Regions from separate parts of the Pseudomonas sp. KB-10 genome, predicted to be linked through region 3. Evidence: riboswitches for the same ligand, from Rfam matches in the RefSeq annotation. Region 3 holds a riboswitch; each other region holds the start of a gene.
What was found. A riboswitch is a leader RNA that binds a small molecule or an ion and turns the genes downstream of it on or off. The one in region 3 is predicted to bind cobalamin.
Positions count from the first base shown of each region.

Region 1: another riboswitch for cobalamin. It lies ahead of cobO (cob(I)yrinic acid a,c-diamide adenosyltransferase); the one in region 3 lies ahead of DXK50_RS04325 (TonB-dependent receptor).
Region 2: another riboswitch for cobalamin. It lies ahead of DXK50_RS19690 (TonB-dependent receptor domain-containing protein); the one in region 3 lies ahead of DXK50_RS04325 (TonB-dependent receptor).
Region 4: another riboswitch for cobalamin. It lies ahead of DXK50_RS19320 (energy-coupling factor ABC transporter permease); the one in region 3 lies ahead of DXK50_RS04325 (TonB-dependent receptor).

Region 1 covers NZ_QYYB01000003.1:419,315-426,917, reverse strand. Annotated here, with positions in the region: gene cobD (threonine-phosphate decarboxylase CobD) at 1-605, opposite strand, end outside; gene cbiB (adenosylcobinamide-phosphate synthase CbiB) at 598-1,506, opposite strand; gene bluB (5,6-dimethylbenzimidazole synthase) at 1,510-2,163, opposite strand; gene DXK50_RS10555 (cobyrinate a,c-diamide synthase) at 2,160-3,452, opposite strand; gene cobO (cob(I)yrinic acid a,c-diamide adenosyltransferase) at 3,452-4,063, opposite strand; cobalamin riboswitch at 4,248-4,603, opposite strand; gene DXK50_RS10545 (hypothetical protein) at 4,642-4,962, opposite strand; gene DXK50_RS10540 (C40 family peptidase) at 4,969-5,493, opposite strand; gene DXK50_RS10535 (C40 family peptidase) at 5,578-6,198, opposite strand; gene DXK50_RS10530 (molybdopterin molybdotransferase MoeA) at 6,346-7,560, opposite strand; gene moaB (molybdenum cofactor biosynthesis protein B) at 7,557-7,603, opposite strand, start outside.
Region 2 covers NZ_QYYB01000007.1:290,571-298,173, reverse strand. Annotated here, with positions in the region: gene DXK50_RS19715 (substrate-binding periplasmic protein) at 1-233, shown strand, start outside; gene DXK50_RS19710 (TIGR02281 family clan AA aspartic protease) at 252-896, shown strand; gene ribA (GTP cyclohydrolase II) at 1,007-1,627, shown strand; gene DXK50_RS19700 (MFS transporter) at 1,624-2,037, shown strand; gene DXK50_RS19695 (cobalamin-binding protein) at 2,039-2,833, shown strand; gene DXK50_RS19690 (TonB-dependent receptor domain-containing protein) at 2,882-4,768, opposite strand; cobalamin riboswitch at 4,856-5,064, opposite strand; gene dxs (1-deoxy-D-xylulose-5-phosphate synthase) at 5,279-7,174, opposite strand; gene DXK50_RS19680 (alpha/beta fold hydrolase) at 7,257-7,603, opposite strand, start outside.
Region 3 covers NZ_QYYB01000001.1:929,059-936,661, forward strand. Annotated here, with positions in the region: gene cbiE (precorrin-6y C5,15-methyltransferase (decarboxylating) subunit CbiE) at 1-1,049, shown strand, start outside; gene DXK50_RS04315 (cobalt-precorrin-6A reductase) at 1,046-1,771, shown strand; gene DXK50_RS04320 ((2Fe-2S) ferredoxin domain-containing protein) at 2,001-2,699, shown strand; cobalamin riboswitch at 2,802-2,995, shown strand; gene DXK50_RS04325 (TonB-dependent receptor) at 3,312-5,363, shown strand; gene DXK50_RS04330 (ABC transporter ATP-binding protein) at 5,443-6,249, shown strand; gene DXK50_RS04335 (ABC transporter substrate-binding protein) at 6,249-7,277, shown strand; gene DXK50_RS04340 (FecCD family ABC transporter permease) at 7,274-7,603, shown strand, end outside.
Region 4 covers NZ_QYYB01000007.1:211,331-218,933, forward strand. Annotated here, with positions in the region: gene DXK50_RS19305 (threonine dehydratase) at 1-521, shown strand, start outside; gene DXK50_RS19310 (hypothetical protein) at 523-1,329, opposite strand; gene amn (AMP nucleosidase) at 1,438-2,910, opposite strand; gene DXK50_RS19320 (energy-coupling factor ABC transporter permease) at 3,007-3,690, opposite strand; cobalamin riboswitch at 3,743-3,946, opposite strand; gene DXK50_RS19325 (acyl-CoA dehydrogenase family protein) at 4,070-5,719, opposite strand; gene DXK50_RS19330 (TetR/AcrR family transcriptional regulator) at 5,716-6,357, opposite strand; gene DXK50_RS19335 (hybrid sensor histidine kinase/response regulator) at 6,601-7,603, opposite strand, start outside.

The DNA of each region.
Region 1 (7,603 bases), on a different contig from region 3:
CCCAGACGCAGGCCGGCCAGACCGAAGAACTTGCCGAACGAACGCAGCACGATCAGCCCCGGCATGTCGCTGTAGGCCGCCAGGCTGTGCTGCGGCGTGCAGTCGATGAAGGCTTCGTCGACCACCAGCCAGCCGTCGCGCTCGGCCAGCTCGTCGTGCCAGTCGAGCAGGCGCGCCGGCTCGATCAGGCGCCCGGTCGGGTTGTTGGGATTGACCACCAGCAGCACGTCGAGCTGCGGCAGCGCGCGATGCACCGAGCCTTCGCTGAGCTTGGTGATGCGATGGCCCTCGCGGCGCCAGGCCGCGGCATGCTCGGCGTAGGTCGGCGCGAGGATGCCCACGCTGCTGTGCGTGCGCAGGCGTGGCAGAGCCTGGATCGCCGCCTGCGAACCGGCCACCGGCAACAGGCTGGCGGCGCCGTAATAATCGCGCGCCGCCGCCTCCAGGCCATCGTTGACCTCGGGCAAGCGCGCCCACGCCTGAGCCGGAACCGGCGGCAGATCCCAGCCATAGGGGGCGATACCGGTGGACAGGTCCAGCCAGTCCTCCAGGGGGATGCCATAGCGCTGCGCCGCCGCGCGCAGTCGACCTCCGTGTTCAAGCACCCAGCACCTCCCAGATCATCAGGCACAGTAACCACAGGCCAACGCCGGCAGCGACCCGGTTCATCGCCCGTTCGATATCCCGCGCGCGCGGCGCCGGGCCCTCGCCCAGCTGCGGGCGTTCATGCAGCTCGCCGTGGTATTCGGCGGCGCCGCCCAGACTCACTCCCAGGCTGCCGGCACCAGCGGCCATCACCGGGCCAGCATTGGGACTGTCCCACAACGGTGCCTGCCGGCGCCAGCAGCGCAGCGCCAGAAGGGTATTCCCGAGCAGCGCATAGGTCAGCGCCACCAGGCGCGCCGGGATGTAATTGAGTAGGTCATCGATCTTCGCCGCCGCCCAGCCGAAGCGCTCGAAGCGCTCGTTGCGATAGCCCCACATGGCGTCCAGGGTGTTGCTCAGGCGGTACAGCACCACGCCGGGCGCACCGGCGACGATGAACCAGAACAAGGCAGCGAATACCGCATCGGAACCGTTCTCCAGCACCGACTCGGTACCGGCGCGGGCCACGCCGGTGGCGTCCAGCTCGGCGGTGTTGCGGCTGACCATCCAGCCGACCCGCTCGCGTGCCAGTTGCAGATCACCCAGACGCAGCGCGCGGGCCACCGGCTGCGCGTGCTCGTAAAGACTGCGCAGGCCAATGGCGAAATACAGGGCGAAGATCTCCACCGCCCAGCCCAACCCGCTGATCTGCACCAGCAGCCAGGTGAGCAGAGTCAGCGGCAGTACTGCCAGGCACCAGGCGGTGACACCATGGCTGCGCCAGCCACCACCGGCCGGGTTGAAACGCTGCTCCAGGCAATCGGCCAGGCGCCCGAAGGCCACCAGCGGATGCGCGCGGCGTGGCTCGCCCAGCACGGCGTCCAGCGCCACACCGGCGCAGGTGATCAGCGCCAGGCTCATCGTTCAGTCACCCTGCACTCCCCATCGATTCTCGAACAGCAGCTCGCTCAGCGGTCGAGGCGAGGCCCAGCCCTCTTGCACCAGCATGGGTTTTTCATAGAAGGCATCCACCGGCCCCAGACACAGCAGCGCCACCGGCTTGCTGCCGGCCGGCATGGCCAGCAGCTCGGCCAGCGCTGCGGGATCGAACAGCGACACCCAGCCCAGCCCCAGACCTTCGGCGCGCGCGGCCAGCCACAGATTCTGAATCGCGCAGGCCACCGAGGCCATATCCATTTCCGGCAGCGTGCGTCGCCCGAAGACATGTGCCTCGCGTCCGTCCATCAGCGCCACCGCCAGCAGCTCGGCACAATCGCGGATGCCCTCGACCTTCAGCCGCATGAATTCGTCGCTGCGCTCGCCCAGGGCCTCCGCGGTGCGTACCCGCTCGGCCTCCACCAGCGCATGAGCCGCCTCGCGCAGTTGCGCATCGCGGATGCGCACAAAGCGCCAGGGCTGCATCAGGCCAACGCTGGGCGCGTGGTGAGCGGCTTCGAGCAGGCGCGCCAGCACCTCCGCCGATACCTCTCCACCGCTGAAATGACGCATGTCGCGGCGCTCGGCGATGGCGCGGTACACCGCTGAGCGCTCCTCGGGGCTGAAGGCGTGCTCGCTCATGGACGCAGCAGCGCGGCGGCTGCCTCCGGGTTGGACGGCAGGTAGAAGTGGATATAGCTGGCGGTCAGTCGCCCCAGGCGATACACCGCCTCGGCCACCGGCTTGCCGTTCGGACAGCGCCCGCGTACCAGCGGCTCGAGCGGGCTGTCCAGGCGCGAGTGATGGTAGCTATGGCCACGCAGCTCGCCCTCCGGCAGCGTCACTTCCTGCAGGGCCAGCGCGGTCAGGCGCGGCTGCAATGCGGCGCTGCCGGCCAGCAGGCCGAGCATACGGCCGCTGGCGCCCTGCTTGTCACGCAGCTCGTGGAGCAGATAGAGCATGCCGCCACATTCGGCGAGCAGCGGCTTGCCGGCCTTATGATGGGCACGGATGGCTGCGGCCATGGCCTGGTTGCCCGCCAGCTCGGCCAGGTACAGCTCGGGGTAGCCGCCAGGCAGATAGAGGCTGTCTACCTCGGGCAGCGCGCTATCGGCCAGCGGCGAGAAATAGCGCAGCTCGGCCCCCAGCCCCTGCAGCAGGTCGAGATTGGCCTGATAGAGGAAGGCGAACGCCGCATCGCGCGCCACGCCAATGCGCACATCCTTCAACAAGGGCGCGAGTTCATTGATATGCGGCGCGGCGAAGCTCACCGCCGGCGGCAGGTCGACATCGGCACTGGCCGCCAGCGCATCGGCGGCGGCGTCCAGGCGCGCATCCAGATCCGCCAGCTCGGCGGCCTGCACCAGGCCCAGATGGCGACTGGGCAGCTCCACCGCGGCGCTGCGCGGCAAGGCGCCGAACCAGCGAATGCTCGGCGGCAGGGCATCGCGCAGGATTTCGCCGTGGCGCGTGCTGGCAACCCGATTGCCGAGCACACCGGCAAAGGGCAGATCGGGCTGGAAGGTGGCCAGGCCATGGGCCAGGGCGCCGAAGGTCTGCGCCATGGCCGCGCCGTCGATCACGCCCAGCACCGGCACGCCGAAATGACGCGCCAGGTCCGCCGCCGAGGGCTTGCCGTCGAACAGGCCCATCACCCCTTCGATGAGGATCAGATCCGCCTCGCCCGCGGCCTGCCACAGCAGGCGACGGCTCTCCGCCTCACCGACCATGGCCAGGTCGAGCTGGTACACCGGCGCGCCGCTGGCACGGGCATGGATCATCGGGTCGAGAAAATCAGGCCCGCACTTGAACACCCGCACGCGTCGTCCCTGGCGCGTATGCAAACGCGCCAGCGCAGCGGTGACGGTGGTCTTGCCCTGGCCGGAAGCCGGGGCGGCGATCAGCAACGCCGGGCAGTGACGTGTCGTCATCAGAATTCGATGCCCTTCTGCGCCTTCACGCCAGACTTGAACGCATGCTTGACCAGGCTCATCTCGGTGACCGTATCGGCCGCCTCGATCATCCCCGGCAAGGCCCCGCGGCCGGTCACCACCACGTGCTGCAGCAGCGGCCGGGCCTCGATATCGGCCAGCACCGCATCCAGTTCGAGGTAACCGTGCTTGAGAGCGATATTCAGCTCATCCAGCACCACCAGGCCGACGGACTCGTCGCTCAGCAAGCGTCGCGCCACGGCCCAGGCTTCCTGCGCCTTGGCAATGTCGCGCTGGCGATCCTGGGTCTCCCAGGTGAAGCCCTCGCCCATCACGTGATAGCTGACTTCCTCGGGAAAACGGCGGAAGAAGGTTTCCTCACCGGTGCTGGCCGCGCCCTTGATGAACTGCACCACCCCGACCCTGATGCCATGACCAAGGGCGCGCGCGACCATGCCGAAGGCGCTGCTGCTCTTGCCCTTGCCGTTGCCGCTGTGCACCAGCAGCAGGCCGTATTCATCCTGGGCCTGGGCGATCTTCTCGTCGATCAGGGCTTTCTTGCGCTGCATGCGCGCCTTGTGGCGGGCGTCGCGTTCGGCGGATTCGCTCATGCTGTGCTCCTGCAAGTCAGGTGCCCGCGTTGCCTGCTTCAGGAACAGTGCGAACGACAATGAAGAATCGCGATGATCCGCGCGACCTCATACAGGCGCCAATGGCTGGTCAGGCGAGCGGAAGGCGGGCAACACCGAGGCCCCGGTAGAACCGGAGCACTGGCCGGACAACGCCCTCCGCGATGCCGTGGAACTGCGACAGGCCGGTCTCCGGGCTCGTGAGCGAACCTGAAAGGTTCGACGCTGCGCCTTCCCGTGCGAATACACAGTGGCCTTGCAGACTGCGTGAAAACTACTGCGCTCGGCCATGCGGCGTTAAAAACAGTCTCAAAATGCTCATTTACAGCTCGTAAACTCCGCTTTCTCGCCTGTTTTTGCCTTACCTGACCTTCGCTCGCTACGTTTTCACACGGTCTGCTTATGCAGCGTTTGACTCACCTACCGTTGCGGGGGCAGCGCCGGCATTGGAACCGGCTTCCCTGTTTCACCCCGGCGCCGTCGATGGAAACGGCGCGGGGCACCTGAAGCAAGGCGCGCAGGGTAGAGGCTGGCAGCCCTGCCCGTCAACGCCGATACCGCTAATGCCGGGGCGTGAAACCCGGCGGCTTGCTGGCCAGCCACTCGACGAAGGTACGCAGGCGCTCATCCGCCAACAGCGCGTCCCGGCTGTTGTAGCTCAGCGCCAGCTCCTTTTCACTGAACAGCCGATGAATCTGGTTATGGCAGGCCCGGCATACCCAGAGCGTGGCGGTAATACGTTCGTGACGGGCAAAGCGCTTTTGCACATAAGCCTTGTCGTGCAGCGCCTTGGGAATCAGATGGTGACGGGTGAGTGCTACAGGCCGCGCGCAAAGCTCGCAGACCTCGGGCTGAGGCGGCAGACGGATAGGCTCGGCCATGGCGCCTCAGGGGTTGCGGGCAAGCTCGGGCGTGATCACCCGCTTGGCATCGAGATAGACGCGCTGCCAGTAAACATTGTCGAGGCTGTCTAGGCGCACGGTACCGCCACTGGATGGCGCATGTACGAAACGCCCTTCGCCGACATAGATACCTGCATGGCTCACGGCGCGCCCGCCATTGGTGGCGAAAAACACCAAGTCACCACTCTGCAAGGCATCGCGGCGCACGCCTGGGGTGCGCATCGCGCTCAACTCACGTGTCGAGCGAGGCAGACTGATACCGGCAGCATCGCGGTAGACGTAGCCGATCAAACCGCTGCAGTCGAAACCACCTTCCGGCGTGTTGCCACCAGAACGATAAGGGGTACCGACAAGCCCCAGAGCGCGGAACAATACGTCTTCGGCGCCGCCCTGATAGGAGGACGAAGAGACCGGTGGCTGGTAGACGGGCTGGGGAGCTGGAGCGCGACCGCTACAGGCGCTCAGCAGCAGGGCGAAAGAAATGAGGACGACGCGGGGCGTGAGGCGCATAAGCGAGGCAATCCAAAGCCTGAATGCGCCCTACTCTGCCGATTGCAGACAAACGGCGCAACCCTGGGGTTACGCCGTGACACATCAATTGTGGCGTTTGGCTGCCACCTGCTCCTCCACCGGAGCCAGCGCAAGAACACGCTTGGCCTGCAGGTAACTGCGGTTCCAGTAGCTGTCGTCAAGGCTGTCGATGCGCACGCCACCGCTGCGGCTGCTGCTGGAATGGATGAACTGGTCATCGCCCAGGTAGATACCGGCGTGGCTGACGCGACCACGACCGCGGTCGTTGAACAGGATCAGATCGCCCGGTTCCAGATCGGCACGCGCAACCTTGGGCGCGTCGAGGTTGATCAGCTCGCGAGTGGAGCGCGGCAGCTCCAGGCCGACTTCCTCACGGAACAGATAACCGACGAAACCGCTGCAATCGAAACCGGACTGCACCGAGGTGCCACCGTAGCGATAGCGCGTACCGATCAGCGAACGCCCGAGATCGAGCAGGCTGTCGGCCAGCTGCGGCATTTCATAGGGCTTGTCGTCGATCAGCGCGCTGATTTCATCATCAGCAGGCTCGGCCTGATGAGAGAGCGGACGAGCAACCGGCTCGACCTTGGCTTCGCTGATCTGCGACTGCGGCGAATGGCCGGCGCAGGCAGCGAGAAAGACTGTCAGTGCAAGAGGCACGAGGGGTGCGAAGCGTTTTAGCATGGGCACGACCGTGTCGGTTGATTTACAAGTCGGCGACTATGCCCTCTATAACGCTCATTTGCAAATTCTATCGCTGGAAATGTGACCCAGTGGTTTTGCCGCGCCATCTAACGCGCCCGGCTGTCGCACAGCCGGACGAATCAGGCACTAGCCGAGAATCTCGCTCAAGGGAATAAAACGCAGCGCGTCCCCTTCGGCCAGCGTGCTGCCCTCCACTACCTCAGCCAGACCTTCGGCCCACGCGGCACTGCGCAGAACGCCAGAACTCTGGTTGGCGTAAGGCACCACACGACCATTCTCCAGGCGTGCGCGTAGGTACTCTCGACGTTTGCCCGGCTTGTTCCAGGTGAACCCCGCCGGCACAACGAAACCCAGAGGTTCGACCCGCTGCACACCAAGGCGACGCAGTATATAAGGACGCGCCAACAGACCGAAGGTGACCAGTGTGGAGGCCGGATTGCCCGGCAGGCCTATCACCGGAACCCCTTGGTAATGGCCGAAAGTCAGCGGCTTGCCCGGCTTTATAGCCAGTTTCCACAGCGCCAACTCGCCCGCCTCACGCAGCGCCAGGCCGAGATAGTCGGCCTCGCCTACCGACACACCGCCCGTGGAAAGAATCAGATCGACCGCGCCCAACGAGCCCAGCGCCTCACGGGTGCGCTGCAGGTCATCGGGCAATATCCCCGCATCCACCACCGCGCAGCCCAGACGCTGCAGCCAGGCGATCAGCAGGCGCCGATTGCTGTTGTAGATCTGCCCTGGACCGAGCGTCCGCCCCGGCTCCACCAGCTCGTCGCCCGTGGACAGCACGGCCACGCGCAAGCGCCGACGCACAGCGAGCTGCGCCGCTCCCAGAGACGCCGCCAACCCAAGCTCGATAGGGCCCAAACACGTACCGGCAGGCAGCACGCACTCTCCCGCGCGAGTTTCCTGACCTTGGTTACGGACGTTCTGCCCGGCTTTCAGCGCCTCGCGAAAATGCACGCACCCGGCTTCATCGACCTCGACGTTCTCCTGCATCTCCACGGTGTCGGCGCCTTCTGGCAATGGCGCACCGGTGAATATACGCGCGCAGGTGCCCGGCTGCAGGGGCTCAGGCGCAGTACCGGCCTGAATACGCTGACTGACCGGCAGCGGCTGGCCCTCCCAGTCAGCCAGCCGCAGGGCATAGCCATCCATGGCGCTGTTGGCCCAGGGCGGCAGATCCAGCCCAGCGATCAGCGGCTCAGCCAGTACCCGGCCATCGGCCTCAGCCAGCGCAACCTGTTCGGCCTGCTCGATGGGCGCAGCGTCGGCCAGTGCCAGCAGGCGCTGCAACGCCGCTTCCATGGGCAACAGGCCGGGATGATCGCAGCAGGTCATCCGCGCGTCTCGCAGGCGGCGGCTTGCTTCAGGTGCGGCACGA
Region 2 (7,603 bases), on a different contig from region 3:
ACTTCTACATCGATGCTCGCGTTGAGATTGAGCAGCTGTTGGGCGATATGAGCTCTGGCGAGCGCTACCAGGTGGTCGATCTGCTTTGGCTGCCGCTCTATCTTGGGTTTGCCGATAACCCCAGAGGGCGCGCCATGGCCGATCTCTTTGACCGGCGCATGGCGTTGCTGGTCAAGAGCGGAACCCTGCGGCCGATCTTCGAACGCTGGGATCAACCCTATCCCTTCGACTGAGCCGGGAGACCCTCATTCATGCAGCTTCGTGATTGTCTCGTCTTGCTGGCGCTGTCTTGCGCGAGTTCTTCCTGGGCGGCGTCTCAGATCCAGGTAGTTGGCTTGTTCCCGGGAGCGGCCGTGGTCAATGTCGACGGTCAGCGCAAGCTGGTCCGCGTTGGTGATACCGGTCCGGGTGGCGTGCAGGTGGTCAGTGTCGACAAACAGGGCGCGGTGCTACGCGTCGATGGCGTCGAGCGTGCCTATCCCATGAGCCGCGAATACAGTGCCGGTTTCGCCGAGCCGGTGAAAAAACGCCTGAGCATTGCCAAGGGCATCGGCGGCCACTATTGGGTGGCCGGCTCGGTCAATGGTCAGACGGTGCAGTTCCTGGTCGACACCGGTGCGACTTCGGTGGCGCTGAACGACGCCCACGCCAAGCGTCTGGGCATCGATTATCGGGTCAGCGGCCGGCCCCTGCAGGTCAACACCGCCAGCGGCGTGACCCGCGGTTGGCGCGTGATGCTCGACCGGGTCAAGATCGGCGATCTGGAAGTGCTGGGCGTCGAGGCCGTGGTGCTGGAGGGCGGTGCGCCGCACGAGGCGCTTCTGGGCATGAGTTTCCTCAGTCGGGTTGGCTGGCGCGAGGAGCAGGGCATGCTGGTGCTCGAGTCCAAGCTTTGAGGCTGCCATTGACCGTTTCGATACTGATGATCGGCAATTCTGTCTGACCAGGCGGCTGGGCCTGCTGATACAATGCGCGCCTGTTTCGTACTCACTGCTAGGAGTATCCGGTGTCCGTCGTGTTCGTCGCCGCCTCCCAACTGCCCACGCCCTTTGGCGTGTTCACCATGCACGGTTTTCTCGACGAGGCCACCGGCAAGGAACACGTCGCCCTGACCTTCGGCAATGTTGCCGATGGTGCTCCGGTGCTTGGCCGCCTGCATTCCGAATGTCTGACCGGCGACGCGCTGTTCAGCCTGCGTTGTGACTGCGGCGCGCAGCTGCAGGCGGCGTTGCAGGCCATTGCCAATGAGGGCCGCGGCGTGCTGCTGTATTTGCGTCAGGAGGGTCGTGGCATCGGCCTGCTGAACAAGATCCGCGCCTATGAATTGCAGGACGGCGGTGCCGACACCGTGGAAGCCAACGAGCGTCTGGGCTTCGGCGCCGATATGCGCGACTACGCCATCTGCCTGCCGATGCTCGAACATCTCGGCGTCCAGAGCCTCAAGCTGATGACCAACAACCCGCGCAAGGTCAAAGCGCTGGGCGACATGGGCATCGCCGTGGATCATCGCGTGCCGCTGCAGATCGCGCACAACCCGTACAACAAGCGCTACCTCGCCACCAAGGCCGGCAAGCTCGGCCACATGCTGGGCAACCAGCATCAGGGTGAGGCCGAGGAAAGCCTGTGACCCGAGGCCAGGTGAAGCGCCGTCTGGCGCTGGCCTGGTGGCGCCAACTGGGCGTGGCATTGGCCCCGCTGCTGGTGTTCAACCTGCTGTTCGGTGGCGGTAGCACCACAGTGCTGACCATGCCGCTGTTCATCGCCGGGCTGGCGTCCATGTTCGTCAGCCTGCCGCTGTTTTCTGCCTACAAGCGCGCTCTGATCGCCACCGAAAAGGCCCTCGACAGCGAAGCCGAGCCCGCCGCCTGGCTGGAGCTGGATCGCGTACGCCTGCGTGCGCTGCTTGGCGCTGCGCTGCCGGCCTGGATCGCTGCGCTGGCAGTCCTGGCTGGCCTGGAGGCGATTCCGCTGGTGCTGCTCGGGCTCTCCAGCATCGTGCTGCACGGCCTCTATCGCATTCCCCGCCAGCTCGGCTGAAATGCGCACATGGCTGCTCGCTCTCTGCCTGCTGGCGCTACCGCTGGCGGCAGCCGAACGGGTGATCAGCCTTGCCCCATCACTCAGCGAGATCATGCTCGACCTGGACGCAGCCGACTTGTTGGTTGGCGCGCTCGAAGGTGACGAGCGTCCCGCAGCGTTGGCGCACCTTCCCACTGTCGGCCGTTATGGCCAGCTGGAATTCGAACGTCTGCTGCAGCTGGCGCCGGATCTGATCCTGATCGCGCCAGGCAGCGTGCCGCCCGCGCAGCAGGCGCAGTTGCGCGGGCTAGGCATCGATCTTTTGCTCGTCGAGCCGCAACGCCTCGACCAACTCGGTGATGTGTTCGTACGCATTGGCAAGCGAATTGGACGGCGGGAGCGGGGCGAGCAGCTGGCGTCCGAGTTTCACGCCGAGCTGGTTGCATTGCGTCAGCGCTACCGGCGCGATCGGCCCCTGTCGGTGTTCTATCAAATCTGGCACCAGCCGCTCTACACCATCGGTGGCCGGCAACTGATGGGTGATGCCCTACAGGTGTGCGGAGCGCGCAACCTGTTCGATGACCTGCCGCAGCCGGCGCCTCAGGTCAGCGTGGAGGCGGTGCTGGCGCGTGACCCCGATGTGATTCTTGGCGGCAGCAACGCCGAATTGTCCGGCTGGCAGGCCTGGCCCCAGTTACATGCGGTGCGCCGGGGGCAGGTGTGGGCGGTGCCGGACAAGGGCCTGGAACGACCCAGCCGGCAGATGCTGGGCGCCATCGAGCAGCTGTGCGAGCTGATGAGGGCCGCACGCTAGTTCATGGGGCGCTGCGCACCCCAAGCAGGTTGCGTGCGTGCAGTGGCATCAGAGTTGCGGCGTCCAGGTCAGCGAGAGCAGGGCGCTGCGGCCTTCCTCGCGGTAGCCGTAATAACTCACGCTGCTGAAGAACGGATCATCAGGGCGGCTGTACAGGGCCTGGGAATAGTTCTTGTCCAGCAGGTTGTCGATCTTGACCTGCCAAAGCAGCTCCTCGTCCATCCGCCAGCTTGCGCGCGCACCCAGCAGGCCGTAGCCGGCGATCTTGCGATTGTTGGCGGCATCGTCGTAGCGGCCGGAGAACGCCTGCCAGGTCATGCCGGCGGCGAACGCGCCGAACTGACGATCCAGGTCCAGGCTCAGACTGCGCTTGGCGCGGCGCGGCAGGGTGTGGCCGCTGTTGCGATCACGCGGGTCGAGCAGATTGGCGCCGAGGGTCGCCTGCCAGCCCAGCAGTTCGCGTTCGATATTCAGTTCCAGGCCCTGCAGACGCGCCTTGTTGACGTTCATTGGAGTGCTGAAGAAGGTCACCGGGTCGCTGACCACGGTGATCAGGTCCTCGACCTCGGTACGGTAGGCCGACAGGCTCCAACGGGTATCCAGGTGATCGCCGCGCAGTTGTGCCTCGTAGGTCTTCGAGCGCTCCGGGGCGAGATCCGGGTTGCCGCCGTAGAACGAACTGGTCGGGAAGTAAAGGTCGTTGAAGGTCGGTGCATGGAAGCCCTCGCCGTAGCTCAGTACCAGCTCCAGACGCTCGGCCAGGTCCAGGCTCAGCGCCGCGTTCCAGGTGTTCTCGCTGCCGAACTGCTGGTTGTCGTCGTGGCGCAGGCCCAGTTCGGTGGCGAAACCGTTGCCACGATAACGGTGCTGGGCGAAGGCGGCCCGGTTCCAGCGTTCGCTGTGGCTGAAATCGCTGTCGCTGCCCAAGCGCTCCTCGTACCAGTCGAGGCCGAGCAGTACCTGGTGAGCGTCGCCGATTCGCAGGCTGTTGAGCCAGCCGGCGCTGTCGCGGTAGGTGTTGTAGACATAGTTGTTGTCGGCATTCAACGGGTCGCGGTTTTCACTCTTGTCCTCACCGTGGCCGAGCTCCAAGCGGCTGCTCCAGCGCTCAGCGAGCTGTGCCTCGAGATGACCGGCGACACTGGAGACGCTGAAGTGTTCGCTGGGATTGCCCGGATCGAAGCTGAACAGATCGTCGTATTCACTCTCGCCGCGTTGCTCAAGCAGGTTCAGGCCACCCTTGAGGCGGTCAGTGAAGCGATGCTCCAGACTCAAGTTGAAAGCCTTGCGGCGCAGGCCGTCGTGGTCATTGTCGTAGCCACGCCCATCCTGGGAGCGGTCGAAACCGGCGCGCTCGACCAGGCTGGCGCCGAGGTCGACGCGGGTGCGCTGGTCGCCGCCGGATAGACCCAGGCTGCGTTCGAACGTCTGCTGACTGCCGGCGGCCAGGCGCAGGCGTGGCTGCAGGCCTTCCTCGCCGCGCCGGGTGAAGATCTGGATCACCCCGCCAATGGCGTCGGAGCCGTAAAGCGCCGAACGGGCGCCGCGCACAACCTCGATACGCTCGATCTGCTCAGGGCTGAGAAATTCCAGGCGGGCCAGGCCGCTGGCGGCCGCATTCAGACGTACGCCATCGACCAATACCAGCGTCTGGTTGGCGTTGGCGCCACGTAGGAGCAGGCTGGTGAGGCTACCGCGACCGCCGCTCTGCACGATGGACACACCGGGCACGCGGCTGAGCAGGTCGGGCACGCTGCTGGCCTGCAGGCGCTCGATGTCCGCTCGCTCGAACACCGTGCTGGCGGCGGTAGCCTGTGCTTGTGGTTCGGACAGGCGTCCAGAGGTAACGACCAGCGGCTCGGCCAGATAAGGTTCGGCAGCCTGCGATAGGCCTGGCGTGACGGCTATGGCCAGAGCCAGAAGGGGCAGTTTCATTCTATTTCCTCAACGGTCGGCAGACGGTTGAGGAGGGCAGGCGCAAGCGCGGGCAGGGCGGCGCTTGACCGTGTCGCCCTCCGCAACACCAGTCACACCGCCTGGGCCGGTCTCCGGGCTCTCGACCCGCGTCCGCCTTCCCAGGTATGGCCCAGTGGCTACAGGACGTGGCGCAAGCTCAGCGCTCGCTGTCGATTACCGTTGCGGGGGCAGCGTCGGGATTGCTCATGAAGAGCGCACCGACTTCCCGTTCAGCAGACCGTTGAAAACTACCTGCGTTGGCAATACTGCGTTAAGAACGGCGTCGTGTGCGAGCCCAGTCAAAAATGCTCATTTACGACTCGTAAACTTCGCTTTTTCGGCCGTTCTTGCCTCGCCTAGGTTTTCAACGGCCTGCTGACGCCGCTTGCGCAGCACACCCTGGCGGAACATGAAGTGCGCGCACCTTAGTTCGGGTGGGTATGAATGACAAGCAAGCCCCGCTCATCCGGCGATGAGCGGGCTTCATGCTCAAGTCTGCAGCAGGCTCAGGCGTTGGCGTACCGCGCGTTCGATACCGGCTTCGTCGAGGCCGCATTCGGCGAGCATCTGGCTGGGCTTGGCGTGCTCGACGTAGTAGTCGGGCAGGCCGAGGTGCAGCATCGGCACCTGGCAATTCTCGGCGGCGAAGAATTCGCTGACCGCACTGCCGGCGCCGCCCATGATGCTGTTTTCCTCGATGGTCACCAGCAGCGCATGGCTGCTCGCCAGTTCGCGCAGCAGGACTTCGTCCAGGGGTTTGACGAAGCGCATGTCGACTACCGTGGCGTCCAGCGTTTCGCCGACGCGCAGGGCTTCGGCCAGTTGCACGCCGAAGGCCAGCAGGGCGACGCCCTTGCCCTGACGGCGCACCACCGCTTTGCCAATTTCCAGCGGCTCCAGGCCAGCATCGAGCGGGGCGTTGGGGCCGCTGCCGCGCGGGTAGCGTACGGCGGCCGGGCCGTCGAACAGGTGACCGGTGGTGAGCATGCGGCGCAGCTCGTTCTCGTTGCTCGGGGTCATCACCAGCATGCCGGGGATGCAACGCAGGTAGGACAGGTCGAAGCTGCCGGCGTGGGTCGGGCCGTCTTCGCCGACCAGGCCGGCGCGGTCGATGGCGAACAGCACGTCGAGGTGCTGCACGGCGACATCATGGATCAACTGGTCATAGGCGCGCTGGAGGAAGGTGGAATAGATCGCCACCACCGGTTTGGCGCCTTCGCAGGCCATGCCGGCCGCCAGGGTCACGGCGTGCTGCTCGGCGATCGCCACGTCGAAGTAGCGCTCGGGGAAGCGCTCGGCGAAGGCCACCAGGTCCGAGCCTTCCTTCATCGCCGGAGTGATGCCGACCAGGCGGTTGTCGGCTGCGGCCATGTCGCACAGCCACTGGCCGAACACGTTGGAGTATTTCGGGCCGCTGGGCTTCTTGGGGGCGGCGACAGGCGTTACCGGCTCCAGCTTGGTGATGGCGTGGTAGCCGATGGGATCAAGCTCGGCCGGGGCGAAGCCCTTGCCCTTCTTGGTCACCACGTGGAGGAATTGCGGGCCGTCCAGGTCGCGCATATTGCGCAGGGTCGCCAGCAGGGTGGGCAGGTCGTGGCCGTCGATGGGGCCGACGTAGTTCCAGCCCAGCTCCTCGAACAGGGTGCCGGGCACCAGCATGCCCTTGGCATGTTCCTCGACCTTGCGCGCGATCTCCCAGGCGCCGGGCAGGTGCGAGAGGATCTTCTTGCTGCCCTCGCGCATGCTGGCGTAGGTGCGGCTGGAGATGATCTTGGCCAGGTAGTTGGACAGGCCGCCGACGTTCTTGGAGATCGACATGTCGTTGTCGTTGAGGATCACCAGCATGTTGGCGCCGACGTCGGTGGCGTGGTTGAGCGCCTCGAAGGCCATGCCGGCAGTCAGCGCGCCGTCGCCGATCACCGCCACGCTCTTGCGCTTCTCGCCTTTCAGGCGGGCGGCGATGGCCATGCCCAGCGCCGCGCTGATGCTGGTGCTGGAGTGGCCGACACCGAAGGTGTCGTACTCGCTCTCGGAGCGGCGCGGGAAGGCGGCGAGGCCGTCCTTCTGGCGCAGCGTAGCCATGCGCTCGCGGCGACCGGTGAGAATCTTGTGCGGGTAGGCCTGGTGACCGACGTCCCACACCAGGCGGTCATCGGGAGTGTCGAAGACGTAGTGCAGGGCGATGGTCAGCTCGATGACGCCGAGGCCGGCACCGAAGTGCCCGCCGCTCTGGCCGACGCTGTAGAGCAGGTACTGGCGCAGTTCATCGGCGAGGGTTTCCAGGTCCGCTTCGGCCAGGCGGCGCAGTTCGTCGGGCGTGTTGGCGCTGTCGAGCAGCGGCGTCAACGGGCGCTCGCGGGGGATCTCGTGGAAAGTGGTCGGCATCAGGCGAATCGTTATAGGCGTAAAAGATGCGGCAGTTTACCTGATGCCAGGAAAACAGCCCAATCTGCTGACCACATCGGCGCTACCGGTAATTTCGTGCAAGGAAATCCAGCAGCAGGGCGCTGACCCGTTCGGCGCATTCGCCCTGCAGCCAGTGGCCGGCGCCAGGCAGATCGTGGCGCTCCAGCTGCGGCACCTTGTCGCCCATGCGTTTCAGCGTCGGCGCTTCGAAGCGGCCCACCGGGTCGTTTTCCCCGAGCAGGAACAGCGTCGGCTGCGTGATCTGCAGTCCGGCCAGGTGCTCGGTACGCTGCCAGTTGCGCTCGAAGTTGCGGTACCAGTTCAGCGCGCCGCGAAAACCGTGGCGCTCGAAGGTGCGCAGGTAGTGGGCGAACGTCGCCTCGTTGCACCAGGCCGGCAGCGGCAGGT
Region 3 (7,603 bases):
CCTGGCCCAGCCCCTTCGATCTCGAGCCGCTGCTGGCGCGGCGTGGCGAGGCCGTGTGCGTGCTGGCCAGCGGCGATCCGATGTTCTACGGCGTCGGCGCCAGCCTGGCGCGCCGGGTGCCGGCCGACGAGTTGCAGGTACTGCCGGCGCCATCCTCGGTGTCGCTGGCGGCGGCGCGTCTGGGCTGGCCGCTGCAGGGGGTTGAGGTGGTCTCCTTGGTCGGCCGGCCGCTGGCCACGCTCAACGCCCGGCTGTTTCCCGGCGTGCGCCTGTTGGTGCTGAGTGCCGATGGCGACACGCCCGCACAGGTTGCCGCAACGCTGCGCGCCCGTGGTTTCGGTACCAGCCGCCTGACCCTGCTGGAACACCTTGGCGGGCCGGAGGAGCGCCGAGTCGATGGTCTGGCCGAAAGCTGGAGCCTGCCGCGCGGCGCCGACCTCAACCTGCTGGCGGTGGAATGCCTGGCCGACGCCGGTGCGCAACTGCTGCCGCCGACCTGCGGCCTGCCGGACGACGCCTACCGCCACGACGGCCAGTTGACCAAGCGTGACGTGCGTGCGGTGACCCTGGCGCGCCTGGCGCCGCTGCCCGGCGAGCTGCTGTGGGATGTCGGCGCCGGCTGTGGCTCCATCGGCATCGAATGGATGCGCGCGCACCCGGCCTGCCGTGCCATCGCCGTCGAGGCCAATGAGGGCCGTCAGGATCATATCCGCCACAATCGCGATGCCCTCGGCGTACCCGGGCTGCAACTGGTCGCCGGGCATGCGCCCGAGGCGCTGGACGGCTTGCCGGCGCCGGATGCCATTTTTATCGGCGGCGGCGTCACCGTACCCGGTGTGCTGGATGATTGCTGGGCCGCGCTCAAGCCCGGTGGCCGCCTGCTGGCCAATGCCGTGACCATTCAGAGCGAGGCGGCGCTGGTGGCCTTCCGCGAACGGCAGGGTGGCGAGCTGCTGCGGCTCACTGTGGCCCAGGCGCAGCCGCTGGGCGGCTTCGACACCTGGCGCGCGGCGCTGCCTATCACCCTGCTGGCGGTGCGCAAACCGTGAGCGCGCGACTCCTGCTGCTCGGCGGCACCACCGAGGCGCTGCGCCTGGCCCGTCGCCTCGGACCGGAAACCGTCTACAGCCTGGCCGGCCTCGGCCGGGTGCCGGACGACCTGGCCTGCCGCGTGCGCGTCGGTGGCTTTGGCGGTGCCGAGGGCCTGGCGGCCTTTATCGCCGAAGAAGGCATCGAGGTGCTGCTGGATCTGACCCACCCCTATGCCGCGCAGATCAGCCATAACGCCGCCCGCGCCGCCGAGATCGCCGGCGTGCCCTGCTGGGCCCTGCGCCGCCCCGGCTGGCAGCCGGGCGCGGGCGACGACTGGCGCGAGGTGGATGGCTGGGATGAACTGACCCGCGCGTTGGCGCCGTTCCAGCGGCCGTTTTTCACCTCCGGCCGTGAGCCGCTGGCACATTTGCACGAGATACCCGAGCACCAGCACTGGACGGTGCGCTGCCTGCAGAGCGAACCGGCGCCGCCGCGCGCCGAGATCCTCGGCGCGCGCGGACCGTTCTCGCTGGACGAGGAGCGTGCACTGTTCGCCCGTATCCGCTGCGACGTGTTGATCAGCAAGAACAGCGGCAGCGCCTCCACCGAACCCAAGCTGCAGGTCGCCCGTGAGCTGGGCCTGCCGGTGCTGCTACTGCGCCGTCCCGAGTTGCCGGCTGTGACGCGCGAGTTCACCGAACCGGACGCCCTGTGGGAGGCGCTGCAGGCTTTCCTGTAGGAGCCCCGCCCCGGGGCGAAGCCTTGCTTTTTCCATTCGTCTGTATTCGCCGCGGGGCGCGGCTCCTACAAAGCGGCATCGTGGTGGACGCGAAAAGCGCCGTCCACCCTACGCCTATGTTGCGTTAATTCCGTAGGGTGCGCCGCGCGCACCGGGCTTTCTATCACCCGCTGGATTGCCTCCGGACCACGACGCGCTGCTAGACTGCCGGCCCGTTCTGGAGACCGTCATGAGCCAAGCCCCCTACGCCCGCGTTCTGTTCATCGGCCCCGGCCTTGGTCGTGGAGCTTCTGCCGAGCGTTTGCAGCAGCGCGTCGAAGCGCTGCTGGGCGAGGTGCATCTGCATGACAGCGAGCAGGACGGCTTCTGGCAAGCCATCGACCAGGCGCCGCGGCCGCTGCTGGTGGTGGATCTGGAGCCGCGCGCCGATGCCGCGCACCGCGACTGGTTGCGCGAACGCATCGCCGAGCGCGGCGATGGGGCAGGGGTGTTCGTGGTCTGCACGGCGCTGGAGGAAGCCTGGCTCGACGGCCTGGGCGTGCTGCTGGCGCATCGCGAAGCGCACCTGCCCTGCAGCGACGTGCCGCCCGTGCCGGCGCATCACGCCTGGTCGCAGATCCCGCCGCATGCGCAGCGCCTGCTGCTGTGCAACGGCCCGCGCTGCACGCGCAAGGGCGCGCTGGGCCTGTGGAAAACCCTGCGTCAGCGGCTCAAGGCCGCTGGCAGGCTGGAGTGCGAAGGCGGCGTGCACATCACCCGCAGCCAGTGCCAGTTCCCCTGTGACCTGGGCCCGACCGCGAGCCTTTATCCACACGGCGAGTGGTACGGCATCAGGGACGAGGCGGCGGTGATTCGCCTGGTCGATGAGCGCCTGGTAGCGGGCAGGGCGCTGCCGGAACTGCGCATCGACGAGCCGGGCAGCAATTAGCAACTCGGATTACGCCTGCGGCCAATTCAAGCTATGAGCAATCGCCGCTAAAGCGCCTCCCACAATTACCCTCGCGCCTTGACTTGAGCGGGTGTGGGTGGTCATATCCGCCCCGCTTCAGGTGTCTCACGCCGCCGCGCGTGAGGTGAAACGGGAAGTCGGTTGAAGTCCGACGCTGCCCCCGCAACGGTAAGCGAGCGACCGCATCGATACGCCACTGTGCGCCACGCGCATGGGAAGGCGATGCGTTCATGACCCTCGCAAGCCCGGAGACCGGCCTGGAGTCATTTGTCTGGCAACCCGCGGTGGGCGGGCGTTGACTCCAGTAGGGCGCCGCCGTGCCCCTGTCTGCTGTTGCGCATTTCCATCGGATTGCCGTGCCTTCCCTCTACCGATGGAACCCCTATGGCGCGCCATTTCCGCTTCAATCAATGTTTACCGACCGTTTCGGTCGCAGACCCCCTTCGGCTGCTTTCCAGGCTGCGAATGTCGATAATGTTATGTTATAACAATAACATTTCATCCCTTGATTCTCCGCGCAATCCTGGAAATCCTGCCGTGCGAAACCCTGTTCTTCGCTGCACCTGGCCGCTGGCCCTGCTTTGCAGTGGCATGGCGCTGGCCAACGAGGCCGTCGACCTGCCCGAACTCACCATCCGTGCCAAGGCCGCCGAAGAGGGCGAGAGCGATCTGCATACGCCCACCACCTCCGGTTCGCGCCTGGAGCTTTCGGCCCTGCAAACCCCGGCCAGCACCAGCAGCCTGAGCGGCGCCGAGGTACGCGGGCGCAACAACCTCTCGGTGCAGGACGCCGTGACCCGCACACCGGGCATCAGCAGCATCGGCACCCCCGGCAATGGCGGCACGGCGCTGTCGGCGCGCGGTTTTACCGGCCATGCGGCGACCATGCAGCTGTACGACGGCACCCGTCAGTACGTCGGTGCCGGCACCGTGACCTTCCCGGTGGACACCTGGTCGGTGGCGCGTATCGACGTGCTGCGCGGCCCGGCCTCGGTGCTCTATGGCGAGGGTGCCACCGGTGCGGTGATCAACGTGGTGCCGAAGAAGCCCTTCGCCGGCGAGATCCGCAACCAGCTGCGCCTCGGCTACGGCAGCGACGACCGCCGTCAGGCCGCGCTGGACAGCGGTGGTTCGCTGAACGATGCGCTGAGCTATCGCTTCAACCTCAACCAGCAGGCCAGCAATGGCTGGGTCGACCGGGGCGATTCGGACAGCGTCGCGCTCAGCGCCGCCCTGCGCTGGGACGCCCATGACGACCTGAGCTTCACCCTGTCCCACGACCATGGCGACCAGAGCCCGATGCGTTATCTCGGCACGCCGCTGGTGGCCGGCAAGTACCGCGAAAGCATCCGCGAGCGCAATTACAACGTCGCCGACGCGGATATCCGCTACAACGACCAGATCACCCGCCTGGTGACGGATTGGCGTATCAACGACGCGCTCAGCGCCAGCAACCAGCTCTACTACATCAAGACCCAGCGCTACTGGCGCAATGCCGAGGCCTATCGCTGGCAGCCGGGTGATACGGTCGAGCGCAGCGAGTTCTACCGGATCAAGCACACCCAGGAGCAGGTCGGCGACCGCCAGACCTTCACCCTCGATCACGCCCTGTTCGGCCTCGATAGCCGCACGGTGGTCGGGGTGGATTACAACCGCATCCACTTTGCCCGCCAGCACGATTTCGCCAGCAGTTTCAGCGACAGCGTGCCGCTGGTCGGTTCCGGTGGCGGCCAGTACCAGAGCACCGATCCGCTCGGTTACGGCCCGCGCGAGCGCAACCTGGCGTGGCAGTTCTCGCTGTTCGCCGAGAACCGCACCCAGCTCACCGAGCGCCTGGCGCTGGTGACCGGCGTGCGCCGCGATCAGGTGCATATCCAGCGCGACAACTTGATCGATGGCAGCAGCGCTGATCGCAGCCTGAGCGGCGATAACTGGCGCGCCGGGCTGGTCTTTGCCCTGACCCCCGATCTGTCGCTGTACGGCCAGTACGCCACCAGCACCGAGGGGGTGAGCAACCTGCTGACGCTTAATCCGACCCAGCAGCAGTTCGACCTGAGCGAAGCCAAACAGACCGAAATCGGCCTCAAGCAGATGTTCTGGGGCGGGCAGGGCGAGTGGACGCTGGCCGCCTACCACATCGTCAAGAAGAAGCTGCTCAGCCGTGAAACGCCGACCTCGCCCACCGAGCAGATCGGCCAGCAGTCGTCCGATGGCCTGGAAGCCACCCTGGAACTGGCGCTGGGTCAGGGCTGGGAGGTGTCGGCCAACGCCGCCCTGGTGCGCGCCGAGTACGACGATTTCATCGAAGGTGGCGGCGACCGCAGCGGCAATCGCCCGACCGACGTGCCCAGGCGCACCGCCAACCTGTGGCTGAACAAGGCGCTCGGTAGTGGCGTGGAGGCCGGCATCGGCGCGCGTTATGTCGATGCGCGCTACGCCAATAGCGCCAATACCGCCAAGGTGCCCGGCTATACCGTGGTCGACGCCAACTTCGCCTGGCAGGCGTTGCCGGATGTGCGCCTGGGTCTGGAGCTGAACAACCTGTTCGACCGCCAGTACGCCACCAGCGCCAGCAGCGACGGTGAGCAGTGGTACCTGGGCGCGCCGCGTTCGTTCTTCGTCACGGCGGATTACAGCTTTTGAAGCGGGCGTGCCTGTGCAGGCGTGCCGCGCGTGGAGACTTTGTGTGTCAGTGAATAGTGCCGCAGGCTGGCCTGCCAGTCTGTTCTCGCCGCCCGCGAGCCGCCGTACGGCGGCGCCTGAGCCGCGCCTGCGCATCCGTGACCTGGCCTGGTCGCCGGATGGCCAGCGCGTCTTGCTCGAGGCCATCGACCTGCAGATCGGCGATGGTGAGCTGCTCGGTCTGATCGGCCCCAACGGCAGTGGCAAGACCAGCCTGCTGCGCTGCGCCTATCGTTTTCAGCGGCCCAGCGGCGGCAGCGTCGAACTGGACGGCGAGGCGCTGTGGCAGCGCCCGCCGCGCTGGAGCGCACAGCGCGTGGCGGTGGTGCTGCAGGAATTTCCGCAGGACTTCGGCCTGCGCGTGCACGAGGTGGCAGCCATGGGCCGTACGCCGCACAAGGGCCTGTTCGACGGCGACGATGCCGAGGACCAGCGCCTGGTGGATCAGGCGCTGGCCCGTGTCGGCCTGAGCGGCCTGGCGCAGCAGTCCTTCGCCTGCCTCTCGGGCGGCGAGAAGCAGCGCGCTCTGCTCGCCCGCGCCCTGGTGCAGCAGCCGCAACTGCTGATCCTCGACGAGCCGACCAACCACCTCGACCCGCGCTACCAGCTCGAACTGCTTGGCCAGATCAAGGCGCTGGGTCTGGCGACCCTGGCCAGCTTCCATGATCTGAACCTGGCAGCGGCCTTCTGCGATCGCCTCTGCGTGCTCGACCAGGGCCGCCTGGTGGCCGTCGGCACGCCCGCCGAGGTGCTCACCGCCGAGCTGCTGCAGCAGGTGTTCGGCGTACGGGCGCTGGTCGATACCCATCCACTGGCGGGGCATCCGCGTATTACCTGGATTGTTTGATGAAGCGTTTACGCACGGCTGAACCTGTAGGAGCGAGCTCTGCTCGCGAATCTTGGGAAAAGGCAAAAGCTTCGCGAGCAAAGCTCGCTCCTACATTCGTTGGCGCAATCCTGCTGGCGCTGATCAGCCCCGCCTGGGCCGTCACCGTGACCAGCTGCGATCGTCAGGTGAGCGTTGCCCAGCCGCCGCAGCGGGCGATCAGCCATGACGTCAACATGACCGCCATGCTCCTGGCCCTGGGGCTGAAGGAGCGCATGGCCGGCTACACCGGCATCAGCGGCTGGAAGACCCTCGACCCGAGCATGCGCGAGCAACTCGCCGGCCTGCCGGAACTGGCGGCGCGCTACCCGTCGCTGGAGAACCTGCTGGGTGCCGGTACCGACTTCGTTTTCGCCGGCTGGAACTACGGCATGCGCATCGGCGGCGAGGTCACCCCGGCCAGCCTGGCGCGTTTCGGCATCCCGGTGTACGAGCTGAGCGAGTCCTGCGCGCATGTGCTGCCCGGCCGCGTCGCCAGCCTCGAGGATGTCTACACCGATCTGCGCAACCTCGGCCGCATCTTCGCCGTCGAGCCGCGCGCCGATGAACTGGTGCAAGGCATGCAGCGACGCGTGGCGGCAGTGCAGGCGCGCCTGGGCGAGCAGCCGACGCGGCCAAGGGTGTTCGTCTACGACAGCGGTGAAGACCTGCCTTTCAGCGCCGGGCGCCAGGGCATGCCGCAGCCGCTGATCGAGGCGGCCGGTGGGCGCAACGTGATGGATGGCGTGGCCGGCAGCTGGATCAAGGTGGGTTGGGAGTCGGTGGTCGAGGAAGACCCCGAGGTCATCCTGATCGTCGACTACGGCGAGCGCACGGCGGCGCAGAAGCGCGACTTCCTGCTGCAGCATCCGGCGCTGCAGGGGGTGACGGCAATTCGGGAGAAACGCTTTGTGGTGCTGCCCTATCTGGCCGTCACGCCAAGCCTGGACAACGCCGCCGCCATCGAAACCCTGGCCGCCGCGCTGCACCCCGAGGCGCTCGCCCAGTGAATCGCTATCGCCTGCTATTGCTCGGGCTGGCCGTGCTGCTGGCGCTGTCCTGCGCCTGGTCGCTGGCATTTGGCGCGGCGCAGGTGCCGCTCGAGCGCGTGTGGGCGATCATTGGCCAGCACCTGTTCGGCATCACGCCGCAGGTGCCGGTCAACAGCGGTCAGGACAGCATCGTCTGGCAATTGCGCGCGCCACGGGTGCTGCTTGGTGCGCTGGTCGGCGCCGGGCTGGCGCTTGTCGGTAGCGTGCTGCAGGCGGTGACGCGCAACCCGCTGGCCGACCCGCATCTGCTCGGCGTCAGTTCCGGCGCGGCCTTCGGCGCGGTG
Region 4 (7,603 bases), on a different contig from region 3:
TGGTGCGCGGCGTGGCCACCTATGCCCTGGAACTGCTTGAGGCGGTACCGAACCTGCGCCGGGTGTACGTGCCCATCGGCCTCGGCTCGGGCATCTGCGGCATGATCCGCACCCGCGACCTGCTCGGCCTCGACACCGAAATCGTCGGCGTGGTCGCCAGCGGCGCCGATGCCTACGCGCAGAGTTTCGAACAAGGTTGCCTGGTACAGACCGAACGCGCCGTCACCCTGGCCGACGGCATGGCCTGCCGCCAACCGCAGCAATTGGCATTGGACGTTATCAGCGCGGGCGCGGCGCGCATCCTGCGGGTCGACGATGCGGAAATTCGCACCGCCATCCGCGCCTATCACGAGGACACTCACAACCTCGCCGAAGGCGCCGGCGCTGCCGCCCTGGCAGGCCTGCTACAGGAGCGCGAACGCAACGCCGGCCAGCGTGTTGCCGTGGTGCTCAGCGGCGCCAACATCGACCGGCTGGCGCTGGCCGACCTGCTGCGTGACGAAGCACCAGCCGCAGCCTGACTCAGGCCAGCGGCAGAGGCTCGGCAGGCAGCCGTCCGGGCGTCTGCCGTAACCGGCGCGAAACGCCCCATTCCGCAGCGATCAGAGCCAGCAGCAGACCAAGCTGAATCAGCAATGCGATATAGAACGGCTTGAACACATGGCCGATCTGCCGCTTGAGCAGGCCGAGGAGGAACTCGGCCTGAAAGAGCTGCTCGATACGCGCATCCAGCACCTGATTCAGCACCTTCTCGTTGAGCCCGCTGTAACGGGCGGTTTTCTCCACTGCCATCTCGCCTATCGCCTTGCCCAGCAGACTGGCACGCAGCCGGTCGAGCAGGTCGAAGGCGATGCGTTCAGTGGTCGAGGCTTCGGCGCGCTCGCCAGCTTCTTGCAGCCGCTCACGATGGACGTAGTCCAGCGCCAGCTGCTTGAGCAGCGTCTGCACACTGACATCACGCACGGCCAATAGTCCCTGCTCCTGCGCCTCGACATAGGCCTGGAAGTCGCTCCAGATATCGTCGGCCAGTGCCTGCACCAGAGGCGCATAGCTATCGAGATGGCGATTGATCTGCTGCTGGCTGCCGTACAACAGCCCACCCTGGACGCCGAGAAAACCTCCGGCCAGGGGCAGCAGCAGAAAGTAGAGTTTGAGCAGCCAGTGGTGCCAGCGCTTGTTACGTGCCAGCCAGCCCAACCGGTGCAGCTTGAACGCCAGCAACAGGCCAGCAACCGCGCCAAGCAGAAGCGCCAGACCGGTGTAGAGAAAAAGATTGAAGAAACTGAAGGGTTCCCACAGTGCCGTGAGCAGCAGACGTGCCTGCTCCATGCCTATCGCCTCGTTCGTCCATGACGGGCGCGAGTGTAAACCAGAACACTGCAGCCTAACGCCAGGGCGTGACCGGACTGTGCGTCAGGCCACACCCACCTCAGACGCTCAACGGAACGGTGGCTCGTCGAAGCTGCGCAACTTGCGCGAATGCAGCGAGTTAAGCTGACTGCGCATCAGCTCCAACGCCGCGATGCCGATATGCAGGTGCTGAGTCACCGCACGTTCGTAGAAGGCGCCCGCCGCGCCTGGCAGCTTGATCTCACTGTGCAGGGGTTTGTCCGACACGCACAGCAGCGTGCCGTAGGGCACCCGTAGGCGATAGCCTTGCGCGGCGATGGTGCCGCTTTCCATGTCCACCGCCACCGCACGCGACAGATTGATCAGCGGCCGCTCCTGAGCCCAGCGCAGCTCCCAGTTGCGATCGTCGTAGGTCAGCACGGTGCCGGTACGCAGGCGCTTTTTCAGCTCGTCACCCTCTTCACCGGTGACCAGCTTGGCGGCTTCCTGCAGCGCCTGCTGCACCTCGGCCAGCGCCGGCAGCGGGATGTGCGGCGGCAGCACGCGGTCAAGAATTCCGTCGCGGCGCATATAGGCGTGGGCCAGCACGTAATCGCCGATGGTCTGCGACTGCCGCAGGCCGCCGCAGTGACCGATCATCAGCCAGCAATGCGGGCGCAGCACGGCGAGGTGATCGGTAATGTTCTTGGCATTGGACGGACCGACGCCGATATTGACCAGGGTGATGCCATGGCCGTCATCCGCCTGCAGATGGTAGGCCGGCATCTGGTAGCGGTGCCAGACCACGTTCTCGATGATCGCCTGCATCTCGCCCTCGGCCATGCCGCGCTCGACCACCACGTTGCCCGGCAGCACCATACGGGTGAAGCGCGAGTCACCCACCAGCATATCCAGGCCATGGCGGATGAACTGGTCGACGTAGCGGTGGTAGTTGGTCAGCAGAATCCACGGCTGCACGTGGCTCCAATCGCTGCCGGTGTAGTGCTGTATGCGCTTGAGAGAAAAATCGGTACGCGCTGCGTCGAACAGAGCCAGCGGCAACGGGTCGATATTCTCCCAGTCATACAGGCCATCGGCGGTGCCGTCGGTGGCGGCAGACAGATCGGTGCTGGGGAACACTCGCGCCAGCTCGGCAGCGGTCACGCCACTGCCGGCCAGCTCGTCACCGCCCTCGACCACGTAGGGGTAGGGAATATTCTGCTGGCTGCGGCCGACTTCCACACGCAGGGTGAAGTCGTTCATCAGAGGACGCAGCTGCTCCAGCAGGTATTTGCGAAAGGCAGCCGGCTGGGTCACGGTGATCGCGTAGGTACCCGGAACCTGCACCTTGGCGTAGGCACGTACGGTGGTCGGCACCTCGCCCTGGCACAGGTAGGTCAGGCGCAATTCGGGATAGCGGAACAGGCAGTGCTCGCTGGCGTCCGGGCGGATGCGCTCCTTGAGGTAGCGCTTGAGTGCGTGACTCAGGGCGCCAGTGGCTTCCTGGTGCAACGCGGCGAGGCGGTCGACCGCCTCTTCGGGAGTGTGGGCAATGATGAAATCATCTGAGCAGGCTTTCACGGCGCATCTTCCTGACTGAACGTACGCGCCTATCTTGCCTGCATCCTTGTGGCAAAACATAGCGTGGCGACCGGCAATTCGGTCGCCACGCTGTCATCAGACGGCAGCCTGATGCAGGCGCGCGTTGAACAGCGGCCCCTGGCTGAAACGCGACAGCGCCTTGGCTGCGGCCAGCACGCCAAGATCGATCAGCGGCTCGATCAGGATCACGCTCATGTAGGCCAGGCCGAAGCTGCCCACGGCGGCCAGGTTGTCACTGGTGAAGCCGTGACCGTAAAAGGCCCAGAACGCGACCCAGGCAACGATGCCGCCCTGATAGGCAGTCGACAGCGCCAGCGCCTGCTTGTAAGAGAGATCGACGTAGGCGGTACCCGGAGCGACGATACGCTTGGCCAACAGACTGATGCCCCACAGCGGAATCAACAGGGTGGTGACGTTCATGCCGTACTGCGGCAAATCGAACTGGGCGAACAGCAGGCCCTGCAGCAGCAGACCTGCGGCCAGACCGATGGCGGTGGCGCCGGCGCCGAACAGCAGCAGCAGGGTCGAGCCAAGAATCAGGTGTACTTCGGAAACACCCACGGGGTGATGCGGCAATACCTCGAAGAAGCAGAATACCAGCGCGGTGGTCAGCAGGCTGCGCAGCGCCAGCGCGGTGACGCCGCCGTTGTCGCGGATGGCATCGCGCGCCAGTTTGGCGGTCAGGCCGAAGGCAGCGACCGCCGTTGCGTAACTGAGGAAAATCTTGGCGCCTTCGACGACGCCCGGTTCGATATGCATGCAAGTTCCTTGGCCGCGCCCACCGCGCGACGATTCGGATGAAGGATGGGCGAAACGCCCGTTGCCGATGGCAGGTCTCCTGGCTCACGGCTTGGCACTTCGCCCGCCTTCCCGACCGAAGTCAGTGGCATGAGGGGCTTCGTTCGCCGCTTACAGTTGCGGGGGCAGCCAGGGCATTGGCAAGATTCACCGCACCCTGTTCCCTTTTCATCCGCGTCACGACTGTGAACGCAGAACCATCGGCCGCCAGATTACCCGCCCGTCTGGCTAAAAAACAGCGGCCAGACTGATCGTCTCAGTCCTCTTCGCACGCACAGTTGTTCCCAAAAGAAAATCGGCTGAAAAAAACCAACTCCCCTGGTAAAAGATCGCTGCCACATCAAAGCAGATGCGGCGTGCTACGCGCCAGCAGCGCTTCGACGTCGATGCCGCGCGGCAGCGTGCCGTAGACGCGGCCGCGGCCCTCCAGGCGGCTGGCGATAAAGGCGTCGCTGACCAAGCTGTTGCCAGCTTCCAGCAACAGCTTGGCCTGCAGTGCCACAGCCATGTCCTCGGTGAGCTGACGGGCGCGGTATTGAACGTCAGCGGTGTCGCTGAAATCAGCCTTGAGCCTTTGGATATGCGCCTTGAGACGGGCATCGCCATGGCCATCGCCCAGTTCGGTGAACAATGCGTCGAGCACGCCGGGCTCCTTGGACAGGGCGCGCAGCACGTCCAGGCACTGTACGTTGCCTGAACCTTCCCAGATCGAGTTGACCGGCGCCTCACGATACAGACGCGGCATGATGGTTTCCTCGACGTAGCCGGCGCCGCCCATGCATTCACTGGCCTCGTAGATCATTTCCGGGGCGCGCTTGCAGATCCAGTACTTGCCCACGGCGGTGACCAGGCGGGCGAACTTGTCTTCCTGCTCGTCATGCAGATGATCGAGCGCGCGGCCCATGCGCATGCACAGCGCCAGCGCGGCTTCGCTCTCCAGCGCCAGGTCGGCCAGGACGTTCTGCATCAACGGCTGGTCGGCGAGGATCTTGCCGCCCACCTGGCGATGCGCGCAGTGGTGCGCGGCCTGGGTCAACGCCTGGCGCATCAGGCTGCTGGAACCGACCATGCAGTCGAAGCGGGTCATGGCCACCATCTCGATGATGGTGGGCACGCCGCGCCCTTCCTCGCCGAGCATCCAGGCGAAGGCGCCGCGGTATTCCACCTCGCTGGAGGCGTTGGCCCAGTTGCCCAGCTTGTTCTTCAGGCGCTGGATGTAGAACGCGTTGCGCGTGCCGTCCGGGCGGTGACGCGGCAGCAGGAAGCAGCTCAACCCCTTGTCGGTGTAGGCAAGGGTGAGGAAGGCGTCGCACATCGGGGCCGAGCAGAACCACTTGTGGCCGACCAGCTCGTAGCCCTGCCCCGGCCCGCCGAGACCGATGGCATAGGCGCGAGTAGTGTTGGCGCGCACGTCGGTGCCGCCCTGCTTCTCGGTCATGGCCATGCCGATGGTGACGCCGGCCTTCTGCTCCATCGGCAGATTGCGCGGGTCGTACTCGGTGGCAAGTATCTTCGGCAGCCACTGCTCGGCGATATTGGGCTGCAGGCGAATGGCGGGCACTGCGGCGAAGGTCATGGTCAGCGGGCAACCGCTGGCGGACTCGGCCTGGCTGTGCAGATAGGAAAGCCCGGCGCGGGCAACATGGGCACCGGCGCGCGGGTCGGTCCAGGGCAGCGACGGCAGGCCCTGCTCGATGGCTGTGCGCATCAGCTCGTGATAGGCCGGGTGGAATTCCACCAGGTCGATGCGGTTGCCGTAGCGGTCATGGCTCTTGAACACCGGCTTGTTCTCGTTGGCGAGAAAGCCCGCCTGCATCAGCGCGCCACCGGCCAATGCACCGTAGGTACTCAAACGCTCGTCGGCCCAGCCGCCATCGTAGCGGCGCACCCACTCCTGCAGTGGCAGATCGAGACGGTAGAGGTTGGCGCCGTCGAGGCTGGGCACCTGGTTGAACACCTCATGGGTTTCGGCGTGCAGACTGGGTTTCATCGGTTTGACTCCTTGGCGCCCACGGCGCGCAGGCAGAAGGTGACGAGGCTGGCGCTGACCTGCGCCAGTTGCAGAGTGGGTCTACCCGCTTCGCGAGCGGCGCGGGCAGGCGGCGACAGCGGTCCGACCAGAGCCTCGGCAATGGCGCCGACCAGGCAGGCCGCCACCAGGCCGATCTGCTCGACACGAAACTCACCAGCGCCGACGCCCTCCTCCAGCAGATCGCTGAACAGCTCGGCGTAGGCTTCACGATAGAGCAGGCGTTGCTCGTCGACCTCTGGATCGACAGGCTCGGCGATCAAGGCGAAGGCCAGACGGCGGCTATGCCAGGCGCGGGCAGCGAATTGTTCCAGACCAAGGCGCAGACGTGCGCTGGCAGTTCCCGGCCCACGCAAGGCAGCAGCCAGGGCATCCACTTCACGCTGACTGGCCGCGGCGAAGACTTCGGCAGCCAGTTCACCCTTGCTGCGAAAGTGCCGGTACAGGCTACCGGTGGCGATGCCAACGTCGTCGGCCAGCGCCTGCATGGTCAGGGCGGCGAAACCACCGGCACAGACCCTTTCCAGCGCGCAGCCGAGAATGCGCTGGCGCTGGGCCTGGTCGCGGTCGATTCGCGCTTCGGTGATGCGGTAAGCCATGGTCTGAATCCTGATTCACTCTGCAGCAGTGAATCAGGATTCAGATCATGGCTAAAGGGACGATCCGGCCAAATCTGCGGCCGAACAGACATCGGTAGACAGGTTGCGCCGAAGCCATCGATAGCGCGGCAGGACTTGTTGCGGCCAGGTACAAGTACCTGGCCGCAACGACTGCAGACATGGGCCGGTAACAGACCGGCCTGGCCTCCATGGCGGCTTGCACCGCCCTACCCAGGCGCAGCGCTAGGAGACGGCGGGCGGCCGGCACAACACCCAGTCGTGCAGCAATACGCGCAGCTCTTCGAACTTGACCGGCTTGGCCAGGTAATCGCTCATGCCGGCAGCCAGACAGCGCTCGCGGTCGCCGCTGTGGCTGTGCGCTGTGATCGCCAGCACCGGCAATTCAGCGCAACCGGGTAGCGCGCGAATTGCACGACAGGTGGCGAATCCGTCCATAACCGGCATCTGGCAGTCCAGAAGCACGGCGTCGACGCTTTCGCCGCGCAGCAGCTCCAGCGCCTCGGCGCCGTTGTCGGCCGTGCGCACGCGGTAGCCCAGCTTTAGCAGCATGCCGCGCGTTACCAACTGGTTGATTGCGTTGTCCTCGACGATCAGCACCCTGCACTGCTGCGCCTGACGTTGCGCGATGCCACTCGGCAAGCGCTGAGGGCGCACGACCGGTATCGCCTGCTGCTCCGGAAGCGTCAGCGGCACGTTGAGGCGGAAGCGGCTGCCGACCTCGGGCTGCGACTCATGGCTCAGACTGCCGCCAAGCAAATCGACCAGTTGCCGGCAGATCGCCAGGCCGATACCCAAGCCGCCGTACTTGCGAGTCATGGAACCGTCGAGCTGGTGGAAACGCTGATACAGGTCACTCTCGCCATGGGCGAAACCGATACCGGTATCACTGACGATCACGCTCAACGGCAGATTATTGCCCTGGCTGCCGACGCGACCGACCTGCAGCGTCACGCTGCCCTCGCTGGTGAACTTGATGGCATTGTCCAGCAGGTAGCCCAGGGCCTGGGCCAGCTTGGCGGCGTCGCCCTCCAGGGTGTCGGGCAAGCTGTCGTCCAGTTCCAGCGCGAAGGTCAGCCCCTTGTCCTCGGCGCGCGGCGCGTACTGCGCACGCAGCCCGTCGAACAGGCCGCGCAGACTGAATGCCTCTCGCCGTGGATAGAGCTTGCCGGCCTGCAGCTCGGTAAGCGCGAGGATATCGTTGACCATGCGCATCATGTCGCGTGCC